Regions from separate parts of the Stenotrophomonas sp. 24(2023) genome, predicted to be linked through region 2. Evidence: riboswitches for the same ligand, from Rfam matches in the RefSeq annotation. Region 2 holds a riboswitch; the other holds the start of a gene.
The links. Region 2 has a riboswitch for thiamine pyrophosphate ahead of thiC (phosphomethylpyrimidine synthase ThiC). Riboswitches for the same ligand answer to the same signal wherever they lie in the genome.
Positions count from the first base shown of each region.

Region 1: another riboswitch for thiamine pyrophosphate. It lies ahead of Q9R17_RS09090 (TonB-dependent siderophore receptor); the one in region 2 lies ahead of thiC (phosphomethylpyrimidine synthase ThiC).

Region 1 is NZ_CP133160.1:2,063,760-2,070,359, forward strand. It holds gene Q9R17_RS09070 (catalase family peroxidase) at 1-255, opposite strand, end outside; gene Q9R17_RS09075 (sigma-70 family RNA polymerase sigma factor) at 391-906, shown strand; gene Q9R17_RS09080 (anti-sigma factor) at 903-1,652, shown strand; gene pnuC (nicotinamide riboside transporter PnuC) at 1,661-2,260, opposite strand; gene Q9R17_RS09090 (TonB-dependent siderophore receptor) at 2,257-4,425, opposite strand; TPP riboswitch at 4,503-4,598, opposite strand; gene Q9R17_RS09095 (phosphotransferase) at 4,729-5,865, opposite strand; gene Q9R17_RS09100 (SDR family oxidoreductase) at 5,945-6,600, opposite strand, start outside.
Region 2 is NZ_CP133160.1:1,064,468-1,071,067, reverse strand. It holds gene ggt (gamma-glutamyltransferase) at 28-1,746, shown strand; gene Q9R17_RS04740 (BCCT family transporter) at 2,312-3,889, opposite strand; TPP riboswitch at 4,128-4,227, shown strand; gene thiC (phosphomethylpyrimidine synthase ThiC) at 4,322-6,166, shown strand; gene Q9R17_RS04730 (ion channel) at 6,262-6,600, shown strand, end outside.

The DNA.
Region 1 (6,600 bases), 1.0 Mb from region 2:
GTCACCGCTGGCGGTGAACGTGCCCAGCACGCAGGTGCCCTTGCTGTGCGAGCGGCGGAAGCCGGGCTGGGGCGGGCTGCTGCGCTCGATGGCACCGATCAGGGTGGGGGCATCGAGCGTGCGCGAAGGCAGGTGGCCGCCGCTCCAGGCGAAGGCCAGGGTGACGGCGCCGACGATCGCGCCGATGCCGGCCAGGGGCAGCAGGGGGCGAAGGCGCAGCAGGGGGGAAGGGCGGCGTGGCGGTGGCTGGGACATTCCGGGCTCCGGGCGGGGGATCTAGGGGTAGGACGCGCGGGGGCGCTGTCTATTCCCGGGCCGGATGCGGGGGAATAATGGCCGCCCGTGGTCGTCCTACCCATGGACCCCTTGCCCTGCCCCCGGAATGCCGTGATGGACGAACTTGACGACCAACGCCTGCGCGAGCTGCTGCCCGCCCTGCGCCGCTTCGCGCGTTCGCTGTGCCACGACGCCAGCGGCGCCGACGATCTGGTGCAGGCCACGCTGGAGCGTGCGTTGACGCGCTGGCGCAGCCGCCGTGACGAAGAGGCGCTCAAGCCCTGGCTGTTCCAGATCCTGTACCGCCAGTTCATCGACGAGCAGCGCCGCAGCACGCGCTGGCAGCGCCTGGTGCAGCTGTTCGGTGCCCCGGCACGCGATGCCGAACCGTCGGCCGAGCGCGTGCATGATGGCCGCGCCTCGCTGGCCCGGTTCAACCAGCTGCCGGCTGAGCAGCGCGCCCTGCTGATGCTGGTGGCGGTGGAGGGCCTGAGCTACCGCGAGGCCGCCGACGCGCTCGGCGTTCCGATCGGAACGGTCATGTCACGCCTGTCGCGCGCCCGCGACCGCCTGCGGCAGCTGGACGAAGGCCCGTCGCGCACCCCCACGCCCCTGAGGAGAGTCCCATGAACATCACCCCTCCCACTGACGAGGAACTGCATGCCCACGTGGATGGCCGCCTGGACCCGGCGCGCCAGGCCGAGGTGCTGGCGTGGCTGCAGGCCCATCCCGAGCAGCAGGCCCGCATCGATGACTGGGTGAGCGATGTGCGCGGCCTGCGCGCGGCGTGGGCGGGCACCGAGGCGAGTGCTTCGCTGCCCGCCGCCTTCGACCTGGCGGCCACGCGCCGCCGTGTCGTCGCCCGGCGCCGGCAGCGGCTGGGCATGGTGGCGGCCTGCGCGCTGACCCTGTGCGTGGGCACCGGCCTGGGCTGGCAGCTGCGCGCGGGCAGCGAGGCCGACCACCTGCCGATGGCCGATGCGGTGTCGGCCTATCGCCTGTTCGCTGCCGGCGGCGTGCCGCTGGAGTTCAATGCCGGGGGCCGCCAGCAGCTGGACGACTGGCTGCGGGACCATTTCGGCTCGGCCGCCGATGTGCCGGACCTGTCCGCGCAGGGCTACCGCCTGCAGGGCGGCCGCCTGCTGTCCACGGCGGAAGGTGCGGCGGCGATGCTGGTCTACGAGGCCGAAGATGGCGGGCGCATCGGCCTGTACGTGCGCCCGCGCACCACCCGCGCGCTGCCGGTGGGCGAGCGCCGCGACGGCCGCCTGCTGGCGCAGTACTGGTCACGCGATGGCGTGGCCTTCGCGCTGGTCGGACCGGCCGAGAGCATGCGCACGCAGCCATTGGCACCGTTGCTGCGCGGCGCCGGCTAGGGCGCGGCTCAGGCGATTGGCGAGGACTGCTGCGCTACCGGTGGTGGCGCCTGCCGCGCAGCCGTCCATGCGCGCAGGCCCATCACTGCCAGGCCGATGAAGAACAGGTACAGCGCGGCGGTGACGTGCAGGGATTTCACCAGGTAGGTGCCCACGTACACCGCATCCACCAGGATCCACACCCACCAGGCCGCGACATGGCGGCGGGCCTGCCACCACTGCGCCATCAGGCTCAGTGCGGCCAGCATCGCATCCAGCCAGGGCAGCGCGGCATCGGTAAGGAAGTGCATCACCGCCCCCAGTGCCACGCCGCCGGTCACCGCCACGGCCACATCGCGCAGCAGGTGATGGCGTGCCAGTGGCACGATGCGGATCTGGCCGTCCTGCTGCGCATGGCGTCGCCAGTTCATCCAGCCATAGGCCAGGAACGCGGCGAACGCCACCTGCAGCAGCGTGTCCGAATACAGGCGTGCTTCGGCGAACACCAGCCCGTACAGCGCGACCGACACCAGGCCCACCGGCCAGGCCAGCAGCAGCCGGCGTGCCATCAGCCACACGCCGGCGACGCTGAAGATCGCCGCGGTCCACTCGAGCACGGCGCTGCTCATAGCGCGAAGGTCACCGACAGGCGCGCCTGCCGCGGCGCACCGGGGAACAGGTAGTAGTCACCGGAGCTGCTGCCGGTATCGCGCCAGTAGAAGCGGTTGAACACGTTGTCCACCGACAGGTTCCAGGTGACCGGCTGGCCGCGCAGCTGCTGCTGCAGGCGCAGACCCAGGTCGACCACGTGGTAGGCCGGCGCACGCACGCGGCCATCGGCGGTGGCCACATTGGCCGCGGCATAGCGCCAGCCACCGGTGACGGCCAGGGTCGGCACGAACGGCAGCTGGTAATCCAGGTGTACCGAGGCACGGGCCTTGGGCACGTTGATCAGCTGGTGCCCTTCGTAGGTGGGCGTGCCGGTGTCATGCACGCGCGCCTGCAGCACGCTGGCGCTGGCATTGAGGTGCAGGCGCTCGGTCAGCTGGCCGTTGGCGCTCAGTTCCAGCCCGGTGTGGGTCTGCTGGCCGGCCTCGACGAAGCTGTAGCCGGCGGCGCTGCCATCGGGCATGGCGTACTGGTAGGGCTGGCGGATGCGGAACAGCGCCGCGCCCAGGTCCAGTGCATCGGTGGCGGCGAACTTCACGCCTGCTTCGAGCTGGCGCGACTCCACCGCCGGCAGGAAATCGCCGGCATTGCTGGTCCAGAACGGGGCTTCCTGGCCGAGCGCGATGCCCCGTACGTAGCTGGCGTAGGCACTGAGCGCGCCGGTGGCCTTCCACACCAGGGCGGTCTGCGGCAGGAAGCGCGACAGGCGGTCACGGCGTTCCAGTGCACCGCGCTTGTCGTAGGCCCGCTCGTCCAGGCGCACGAAACGGCCACCGGCCAGCCACTGCCAGTCATCACCGATGCTGATGCGGTCCAGCACGAAGGCGGCCCTCTGGCGGCTGTCCAGGCGCCGCACCGCATCGCCCGGCTGCAGCGGCGAAGGCGCGAACACCGGAATGTCGGCATCGTGGATGTTGGCGGTACCGACGTACTCGTTGACGTTGCGGCGCTTGTCCACGGTGCGCTGGAAGCTGTCCAGGCCCAGGGTCAGCTGGTGGCCGATGCGGCCGGTGCTGAAGTGGCCACGGAGTTCGGCGCGCGCTTCCAGATTGCGGCGGGTGTCGTCCGGGCTGCGGTAGTCGTAGATGTCGTAGTCGCCGTTGGGGGCGAAGTAATTGCCCGGCACGCTGCCATCGGCGCACTGCGCGGCGTAGAAGCAGCCATAGGCGAAGGCCACGTTGTCATCGATGACCGAACGGCTGTGGCCGACGGCCACGCGCGACTGCCAGTCCGCGTTGAAATCGTAGGTATGGGCGGCGGTGATGTTGCTGCTGGCGATGCTGACCGGTGCCTGCCAGGGCTGGTGGCCGAGCATCAGCGAGCGGTCCACGCCGTGCGGCAGGGCCACCCCGCCCAGCAGCTGGTAGCCGGATACCGAGCGCTGCGCGCTGGTCTGGTAGTTGGCATCCACTTCCAGCTTGCCGTGCTCGCTGATCAGCCAGTCGGCCGCCAGCGAGTAGAAATTGCGGCGGCCATCGGCGTGATCGACGTAGGCGTGGGTGTCTTCCCAGGCGGCATTCAGGCGCAGGCCGAAGCGCGGGGTCAGCCAATGGCCGACGTCCACGGCGGTGTAGCGCGAGCCTTCCGAGTCGGTGCCCAGGGTGACGGTGCGGACCTCGGCCGGGCGCTTGCCCACGTAGTTGATGATGCCGCCCGGGGCCATCACGCCGGCGGCCAGGCCGGCTTCGCCCTTGAGGATCTCCACCTGCTGGAGGTTTTCCAGCGCCAGGCGCTGCTCGCCGGCCATGGACAGGCCGTTGAAGCGGTAGCCGGTGGCGGTATCCAGCGCGAAGCCACGGATGGCGATGTTCTGGTAGTAGCCCACCGGCGCGTAGCTGTCGCCCAGCGATGCATCGCTGCGGGCCAGCTCGGACAGCGTGCGCACCTGCAGCGTGTCCAGCTGCGCGCGGTCGAGCACGTTCACCGATGCCGGCGTGTTCTTCCAGTCGCCGCCGCCGAAGCTGCCGGACTGCGCCGCACGGTTGCCGTCCTGCCGGGCCTGCACGCGCACGGCCGCCAGATCGGTCGGCGAGCGTTCGCCGGCATCGGCGGGGGCATCGGCATGGGCGGGCAGGGCCACGCACAGGGCCAGGGTAAGCAGGGAGGGACGCAGGCAGCGGTTCATTCGGTTCGTCATCAGGCAGAAGGAGACGAAGCGACGGCGCGAACGTGCACCGGCCCGGCGTGGCCGGGGTGGCGGTGTGCCCACTGCTCAAAGCTCCCTACGCCGGTGCAAACCGGATCAGGTTCCAAGGGACTCTCTCAGCCTGGCAGACCCAGGCACCCCCGCTTCGGTGACCATTTCACTACAAATGGTACGGATTTGCGAGCCGCACCCCGGCGGCCGGCGGCCTGTAGATCCACACCCTGCGCGGATGAACGCCCATCCCGTAGATCCACGCCATGCGTGGATGCTCCTCTGAAGCGTTCAGCCAGCCCCGCGCAGCGCGGCCAGCAGCCGCTGCCCGATCTCCCCCGCGAACCACTGCGCATGGCCCAGCAGGAAGGTGTGGTAGGCCACGTCGGCATTGGCGGTCGAGCCGGTGACGCCCTCGAAGTACTCCACTTCGGACAGTGCGAAGTCGAAATGGACCACCGGCAACAGGTCGGCCAGTAGGGCCACGCGTTCCGGCGCCAGCGGCAGCACCTGCTGGTAGCCCTCGACCAGTGCCAGCGCAATGTCCGTGCGCACGGCCTGATCGCCACGCTCCAGTTCCAGCCAGGCAATGGCGTTGCGCTCGATGGCCGTGGCCAGGTCGAACAGCGCGCTGGTGGGCGAGGCCAGGCCGAAATCAAACACCGTCTGCACCTGGGGCACTGCGCCGTCCTGTCGCCACAGCAGGTTGGAGACGTGCCAGTCGTTGTGCGCCCACAGCGTGGGTTCGGCCTGCAGGCGTGTACCCAGTGCGGCATGCCAGGGCAGCACCGTGCGCTGCAGCTGCTGCTGCCAGGGCTGGCGCGCCAGATAGCGGGCCAGGCCGGGGCGCGCGGGCAGGCTGGCGGCGAGCAGGGCCAGCGGGTCGGCGCTGCGGATCAGCGCATCACGCGCCACCAGGATGTGCGTCGTGCGCTGTGGCGCGTCGTAGCCCGCAGCGGCCTGGTGTAGCCGGGCCAGCATGCGGCCGGCTTCGCGTGCCTGCGCCACGTCGCCCACCAGCGTCCACGAATGGGCATCGCGGTAGACGTCGTGGCCTTCGCCCAGCGCATGCAGTTCGTAGGTCCATTCGCCGTGGGCCACGGCGCTGGCGCCATGCGCGTCGTGCAGCACCCGCACCACTGGCAGGCCCTGTGCGCCGAGGTGGGCGATGAAGCGATGCTCTTCGCCCAGCGTCTGCACGCTGCGCACCCGCTGGTGGTGGCGCTTGATGAAGACACGGCCCGCCGCCGCTTCGACGATGGCAGCGGCCGACAGCGGGCGCGGGCTGTGCCAGAGCAGCCGGCAGTTACCGGCCAGCTGGGGGTAGTCCGCCTGCAGCCCGGCCAGTTCCGCAGCGGTGATCGGTGGCCAGTCAGCGGCCACCGAATCGTTGTTCAGGCCCTGCACGCGGTGGGAGGAAACGGACATGGGGCGGTGCGCAGCGGCATGGCGGCAGGTGGAAGGGCGACCATGGTACCGCCCGGGCCATGGCACTGCCGTGCCGGGCTCAGAAATGCGGATCGGCAATGGCGGGCATCACCAGTTCACGCACGAAGCTGGCATCGGACAGCGACAGCAGGCTGCGCAGCACCGCCACCACGTCGTGCACGGGTACCCGCGTGCCGGCGCCGCGCGCGGCGGCCACCTCACGTGGCACCTGCAGGCCATCGTCGGTATTGAGATAGCCCAGGTGCAGCGTGGTGACCGCCAGGCGCTGTGCGCGGAACTGTTCGCGCAGCGCATCGGCGATGCCGTCCAGGGCGGCCTTGGTGGCACCGAAGGCCACCTCCGGACGACCACTGCGGCGCAGCGCCGAGGTCGAGCCGGTGAGGACCAGGCGCGGCTGGCGGCTGCGCAGCAGCCGCGGCAGCAACCGGCGCAGCAGCAGGAGCAGTGCGGTGAGGTTGGTGTCCACCAGGCGCGCCAGTTCCTCGTCCGGGCTGGCCAGGAAGTCGTACGCATCGCTGAAGGCCTGCGCTTCCCAGATGCCGAGGTTGCAGACCAGCACGTCCAGCACCGGCGGTGCCTGTGCATCGATCCGCGCGGCGGCGGCCTGTGGCTGTGACAGGTCGGCCTCGATCCAGTGCACCGTCGTGCCACGGGCGGCGGTGAGGTGCGCCGGGCGGGTGCGCGACACGCCGGTCAGGGTGTCGCCGGGCTTGC
Region 2 (6,600 bases):
GGACCACCCTTCCATCGGAACCCGACCGTGTCCCGACGCCTTGCCCGCAGCCTGCTGGCCGCCGCCGTACTGGCCGCCGTCCCCACCCTGTCCCTGGCGGCCGACCGCATCACCGGCCAGCCCTTCGCCACCCGCTCTGAGGTGATTGCCCCGCATGCCATGGCCGCGACCTCCCAGCCGCTGGCCACCCAGGTCGCCCTGGAGGTGATGAAGGCCGGTGGCTCGGCGGTGGATGCGGCGATCGCCGCCAATGCGGCCCTGGGCCTGATGGAGCCCACCGGCAACGGCATCGGTGGCGACCTGTTCGCCATCGTGTGGGACCCGAAGACGCAGAAGCTGTACGGCTACAACGGCTCGGGCCGCTCGCCGACGTCGCTGACCCTGGCCGAGTTCCAGCGCCGGGGGCTGAAGGAGATCCCGGCCACCGGGCCGCTGCCGGTGTCCGTGCCCGGCGCGGTGGATGGCTGGTTCGCGCTGCACGAGCGCTTCGGCCGCAAGCCGATGGCTGACAACCTGGCCCCGGCCATCCGCTATGCCCGCGACGGGCATCCGGTAGCCGAAGTGATCGCCTACTACTGGGACCGTTCGGTGCCGCGCCTGTCGCAGTACCCCGGCTTCAAGGAGCAGTTCACGATCAATGGCCACGCCCCGCGCAAGGGCGAGATGTGGAAGAACCCGAACCTGGCCAGCACCCTGCAGAAAATCGCCGACGGCGGCCGCGATGCGTTCTACAAGGGCGAGATCGCCCGCACCATCGGCGATTACTTCAAGGCCAATGGTGGTTACCTGAGCTACCAGGACATGGCCGACCACCACGGCGAATGGGTTGAGCCGGTCAGCAGCAACTACCGTGGCTATGACGTGTGGGAGCTGCCGCCGAACAGCCAGGGCATCGCCGCGCTGCAGATCCTCAACGTGCTGGAAGGCTACGATTTCTCGAAGATTCCGTTCGGCTCCCCCGAGCACATCCACCTGTTCGTTGAAGCGAAGAAGCTGGCCTTCGCCGACCGCGCACGCTTCTACGCCGACATGGCCTTCCAGCCGGCGCCGGTGCAGAAACTGATTTCCAAGGAATACGCCGCCCAGCGCCGCGCGCTGATCTCGATGGACAAGGCCCTCAAGGCGGTGCAGCCGGGCACGCCGAAGCAGCTGGAGGAAGGTGACACCATCTACATGACCGTGGCCGACGCTGACGGCATGATGGTGTCGTTGATCCAGTCCAACTACCGGGGCATGGGCAGCGGCATGGCGCCGCCGGGACTGGGCTTCATCCTGCAGGACCGGGGCGAGATGTTCGTGCTGCAGAAGGATCACCCCAACGGCTATGCGCCGGGCAAGCGCCCGTTCCAGACCATCATCCCGGCCTTCATCACCAAGGGCGGCAAGCCGTATGCCAGTTTCGGCGTGATGGGGGGGGCGATGCAGCCGCAGGGCCATGCGCAGATCGTGATGAACCTGGTGGACTTCGGCATGAACCTGCAGGAAGCCGGCGATGCGCCGCGCATCCAGCATGAAGGCTCGACCGAACCGACCGGGCAGGCCACGGCGATGACCGACGGCGGGGAAGTGAACCTGGAAACCGGCTTCCCGTACGAAACCGTGCGTGCGCTGATGCGCAAGGGGCACCGGGTGGTATTTGCCGATGGCCCCTATGGTGGCTACCAGGCGATCCTGCGTGACCCCGAGACCGGCGTGTATTACGGCGCCTCGGAAAGCCGCAAGGATGGGCAGGCGGCGGGGTACTGAGCGAGGATCGACCCGTTGCGGAAGTAGGGCGACGAGTCGCGACCGCCTGTTGTAGATCCACGCCATGCGTGGATGCGCTGTGTCCAACGGCCGAATCATCCGGTCCCGATCGAGTGGCATCCACGCGTGGCGTGGATCTACCGTTCGCTGGCAACGGGGCGAGGCGAAGAGTTGCTGCCGCCTGTTGTAGATCCACGCCATGCGTGGATGCGCTGCGTCCGACGGCCGAATCATCCGGTCCCGATCGAGGGGCATCCACGCGTGGCGTGGATCTACCGTTCGCTGGAAACGGGGCGAGGCGAAGAGTTGCTGCCGCCTGTTGTAGATCCACGCCATGCGTGGATGCGCTGTGTCCGACGGCCGAATCATCCGGTCCCGGTCGAGGGGCATCCACGCGCGGTGGGGATCTACCGCTCGCTGGAAACGGGGCGGGGCGAGTAGTTGCGACCGCCTGTTGTAGATCCACGCCATGCGTGGATGCGCTGTGTCCGACGGCCGAATCATCCGGTCCCGGTCGAGGGGCATCCACACGTGGCGTGGATCTACAGGAAGACGGTCGTCAGCCTCAATCGCGTTCCTGCGCCCGCGCGGCTTCGGCACGGGTGTCGGCCTGTGCGGCCTGCTCGCGCTCGATCCACGCTTCGATCATGTGCCGCGCCCGCTGCGCGCGTCGCCGCTCGCGGGCGTATTCGAAATCCAGCACCCGGTACAGCGACACGATCACCAGCACCATCAGCAGCGCAAACGGCAAGGCGGCAATGGTGATCACGCCCTGCAGCGCCTCCAGGCCACCGGCCATCAGCAGCACCGCCGCGATCAATGCCACGGCCACGCCCCAGGTCAGCTTGCGCGACATCGGCGGATCGCCGGCCTCGTCGGTGGACATGCTGGCCAGTACCAGTACCGCCGAGTCGGCCGAGGTCACGAAGAAGATCATCAGCAGCACCAGTGCGATGGCCGACAGCACCAGCGAACCGGGCAGGCTGTTGAACAGGGTGAACAGCACCGTTTCATAGCCATTGCCCAGGGCCTGCAGCAGGTCCACATGGCCGAACAGCTGCGACCACAGGGCGGTGCCACCGAACACCGAGAACCACAGGAAGCCGAGCAGGGTCGGTGCCAGCACCACGCCGACCACGAACTCGCGCACGCTGCGGCCACGTGAGACGCGCGCGATGAACGCGCCCACGAACGGTGCCCAGGCGATCCACCAGGCCCAATAGAAGATGGTCCAGTCCGCCACCCACGTGCTGCCGGAGAACGGCGACATGCGCAGGCTCATCGTCACCAGCTGGTTCAGGTAGGAGCCCAGCGTGGTGGTGAAGGTATCGAAGATGAAGCCGGTCGGGCCCAGTACCAGCACCGCCGCGGCCAGCAGCGCCGCCAGCGCCAGGTTGAAGTTGGACAGCCACTTGATGCCGCGCTCCACGCCGCTGCTGGTGGACAGCATGTACAGCACGAAGGCCACCGCGATGATGGTCATCTGCACCGGCAGGCTGGCCGGAATGCCGAACACGCGGTGCAGGCCGGCAGCGATCTGGATGGTGCCGAAACCCAGCGTGGTCGCAACACCGATGGCGGTGGCCACCACGGCGGCGATGTTGACCGCCTGCCCGAAAACACCCCGATGGTGGCGGCCGATCACCGGCTGCAGCATGTCGCTGACCAGCCCACGGCCGTTGCGGTTGTACTGGAACCAGGCCATCGCCAGCCCGATCAGCGCGTAGATCGCCCACGGGTGCAGGCCCCAGTGGAAGAACGCGTAGCGCATCGAGGCGCGCGCAGCATCCATGCTCTCCGGCGGCAGGCCTTCCGGTGGCTTGAGGAAGTGCGAGATCGGCTCGGCCGCGCCCCAGAACACCAGGCCGATGCCCATGCCGGCGGCGAACAGCATCGACAGCCAGCTGGCGCGCGAGAAATCCGGCTCGGCGTCTTCGCCGCCGATGCGCAGGTTGCCGAAGCGGCCGAAGGCCAGGTACAGCAGGAAGGTGAGGGTGAGGAACACCACCAGCAGGTACATCCAGCCGGCACCACGGATGACGTGGGCCAGAGCGGCCTGGACGATGTCGTTGAACGGGCCGGGTGCGACGCCGGCGATCAGCACCAGCAGGGCCACCAACGCGATGGAAATACGGAACACCATGAAGGAGCGTCTCCGATCAAGGGATTGAGGGGAGCGAGCCAGAGAGCTTGCATCGAGGGGCCGGCGGCATGCAGCACGAACCGGGCAGGGGCCGCAGTGGCGGCGGAGAAGACACCGGTCGCAATGACACCGGGCGCGGGCACGTTACTGAATGCGACGTCATGGTTCTGTTAATGCGCACCGTCTTTTCCCGCGCGGGAAGGCCTGACCCAGCTGCCGCATCTATGCTCTAATGCCCGCCAAGAAGCGGGGGTACCGGGCCAGTGGCCACGGTTGAGACAGTCCCTTGGAACCTGATCCGGTTCATACCGGCGTAGGGAAGCTTTGCAGTGCAGGCCGTGCGTGGACACCGCCCAGGAACCGTCCTGGCACCGTCCGCGCGCGCCGGCAGTGCGCCGCCGCTTCGTCCCTGACCTTCCTGGACGATGCCCGATGAACGCACAGCTCTCCGCCCTGCAGCAACAGGCCCAGCAACTCTCCGAATCGGTGACCCGGCCCATTCCCGGTTCGCGCAAGATCCACGTGCCCGGCTCGCGCCCGGACCTGCAGGTGCCGATGCGTGAAATCGTGCTGTCCCGCACGCCGACGCTGTTCGGCGGCGAGGAGAACGCGCCGGTCACGGTGTATGACACCTCCGGTCCCTACACCGATCCGGACGCGCGCATCGACCTGTCCGCCGGCCTGCCGGCATTGCGCCGCCCATGGGTCGAAGAACGCGGTGACACCGAAGCACTGGCCGGCCTGAGTTCAGCCTTCGGCCGTACGCGCGAGCACGACCCGAAGCTGGACGCGGTGCGCTTCCCGGCGCGCGTGCAGCCGCGCCGCGCCCGTGCCGGCGCCAACGTCACCCAGATGCACTACGCACGGCGCGGCATCATCACCCCGGAAATGGAATTCGTTGCCATCCGCGAAAACCAGCGGCTGGAGGCCATCGCCGATGCGGGCCTGCTGGCACAGCACCCCGGGCAGTCCTTCGGTGCGGCCATCCCGAAGATCATCACGCCCGAATTCGTGCGCGATGAAATCGCACGTGGCCGCGCCGTGCTGCCCAACAACATCAACCATCCGGAAAGCGAGCCGATGATCATCGGCCGCAACTTCCTCACCAAGATCAACGCCAACATCGGCAACAGCGCGGTGTCCTCGGGCATCGCCGAGGAAGTGGAAAAGCTGGTGTGGGCCATCCGCTGGGGCGGCGACACGGTGATGGACCTGTCCACCGGCAAGCACATCCATGAAACGCGCGAATGGATCATCCGCAATTCGCCGGTGGCCATCGGCACCGTGCCGATCTACCAGGCCCTGGAAAAGGTCGATGGGCGTGCCGAGGAACTGACCTGGGAGATCTTCCGCGACACGCTCATCGAGCAGGCCGAGCAGGGCGTGGACTACTTCACCATCCATGCCGGCGTGCTGCTGCGCTATGTGCCGCTGACCGCCAAGCGGGTGACCGGCATCGTTTCGCGCGGTGGCTCGATCCTGGCCAAGTGGTGCCTGGCCCATCACAGGGAAAACTTCCTGTACACGCATTTCGAAGAGATCTGCGAGATCATGAAGGCCTACGACGTGACCTTCTCGCTGGGCGATGGCCTGCGCCCGGGCTGCATTGCCGATGCCAACGACGCGGCACAGTTCGGCGAACTGGAGACGCTGGGTGAACTGACGAAGATCGCCTGGAAGCACGACGTGCAGACCATGATCGAAGGCCCCGGCCACGTGCCGATGCAGCTGATCAAGGAAAACATGGACAAGCAGCTGCGCGAGTGCGGCGAGGCACCGTTCTACACGCTGGGGCCGCTGACCACCGACATCGCGCCCGGCTATGACCACATCACCAGTGCCATCGGTGCGGCGATGATCGGCTGGTACGGCACGGCGATGCTCTGCTATGTCACGCCGAAGGAGCATCTCGGCCTTCCCAACCGCCAGGACGTGCGCGACGGCATCATGGCCTACCGCATCGCCGCGCATGCGGCCGACCTGGCCAAGGGCCACCCGGGGGCGCAGGTGCGTGACAACGCGCTGAGCAAGGCACGGTTCGAGTTCCGCTGGGAAGACCAGTTCCACCTCGGCCTGGACCCGGAAAAAGCCAAGGAGTTCCACGACGAGACGCTGCCCAAGGATGCGCACAAACTGGCGCACTTCTGCTCGATGTGCGGCCCGCATTTCTGCTCGATGAAGATCACCCAGGATGTGCGCGATTACGCCGAATCGGGCATGCAGGAAAAGGCCGAGGAGTTCCGCGCGGCCGGGGCGCAGGTCTACCGGCAGGAATGAGCCGGCGGGGCGGAGCGGGGCCGGACGGTGCGCGCCGGGCATGGTCCGGCGCGACCCGCTATTCTCGCCGCATCGCTCCCCGGGGAAAGGACGCCATGCCCGTTGCCATGACCACCCGCTGGCTGGCCATCGCCCGCCGGCATCCGTCGGCCTGGTTGCTAGGCATCCAGCTGCTGGCCGTGCTGCTGTATCCCGCCCTGGATGAAACCGCGGGGGGGCGGGCACTGGTCGGCGCCTTCGGCATGGCGGTACTGGGGCTTGCCTTGTGGGTCGTGCAGCGCAGCCCGCTCGGGACCTGGCTGGCCCTGCTGCTGGCCATTCCGGCCGTGGTGTTTTCCCTGGCCGGGGTCTGGCTGGACAAGCCGGCCCTGGCCACCACCGCGCAACTGCTCGAGAGCCTGCTGTATTTCTATACGGCCGGCGCACTGACGGCC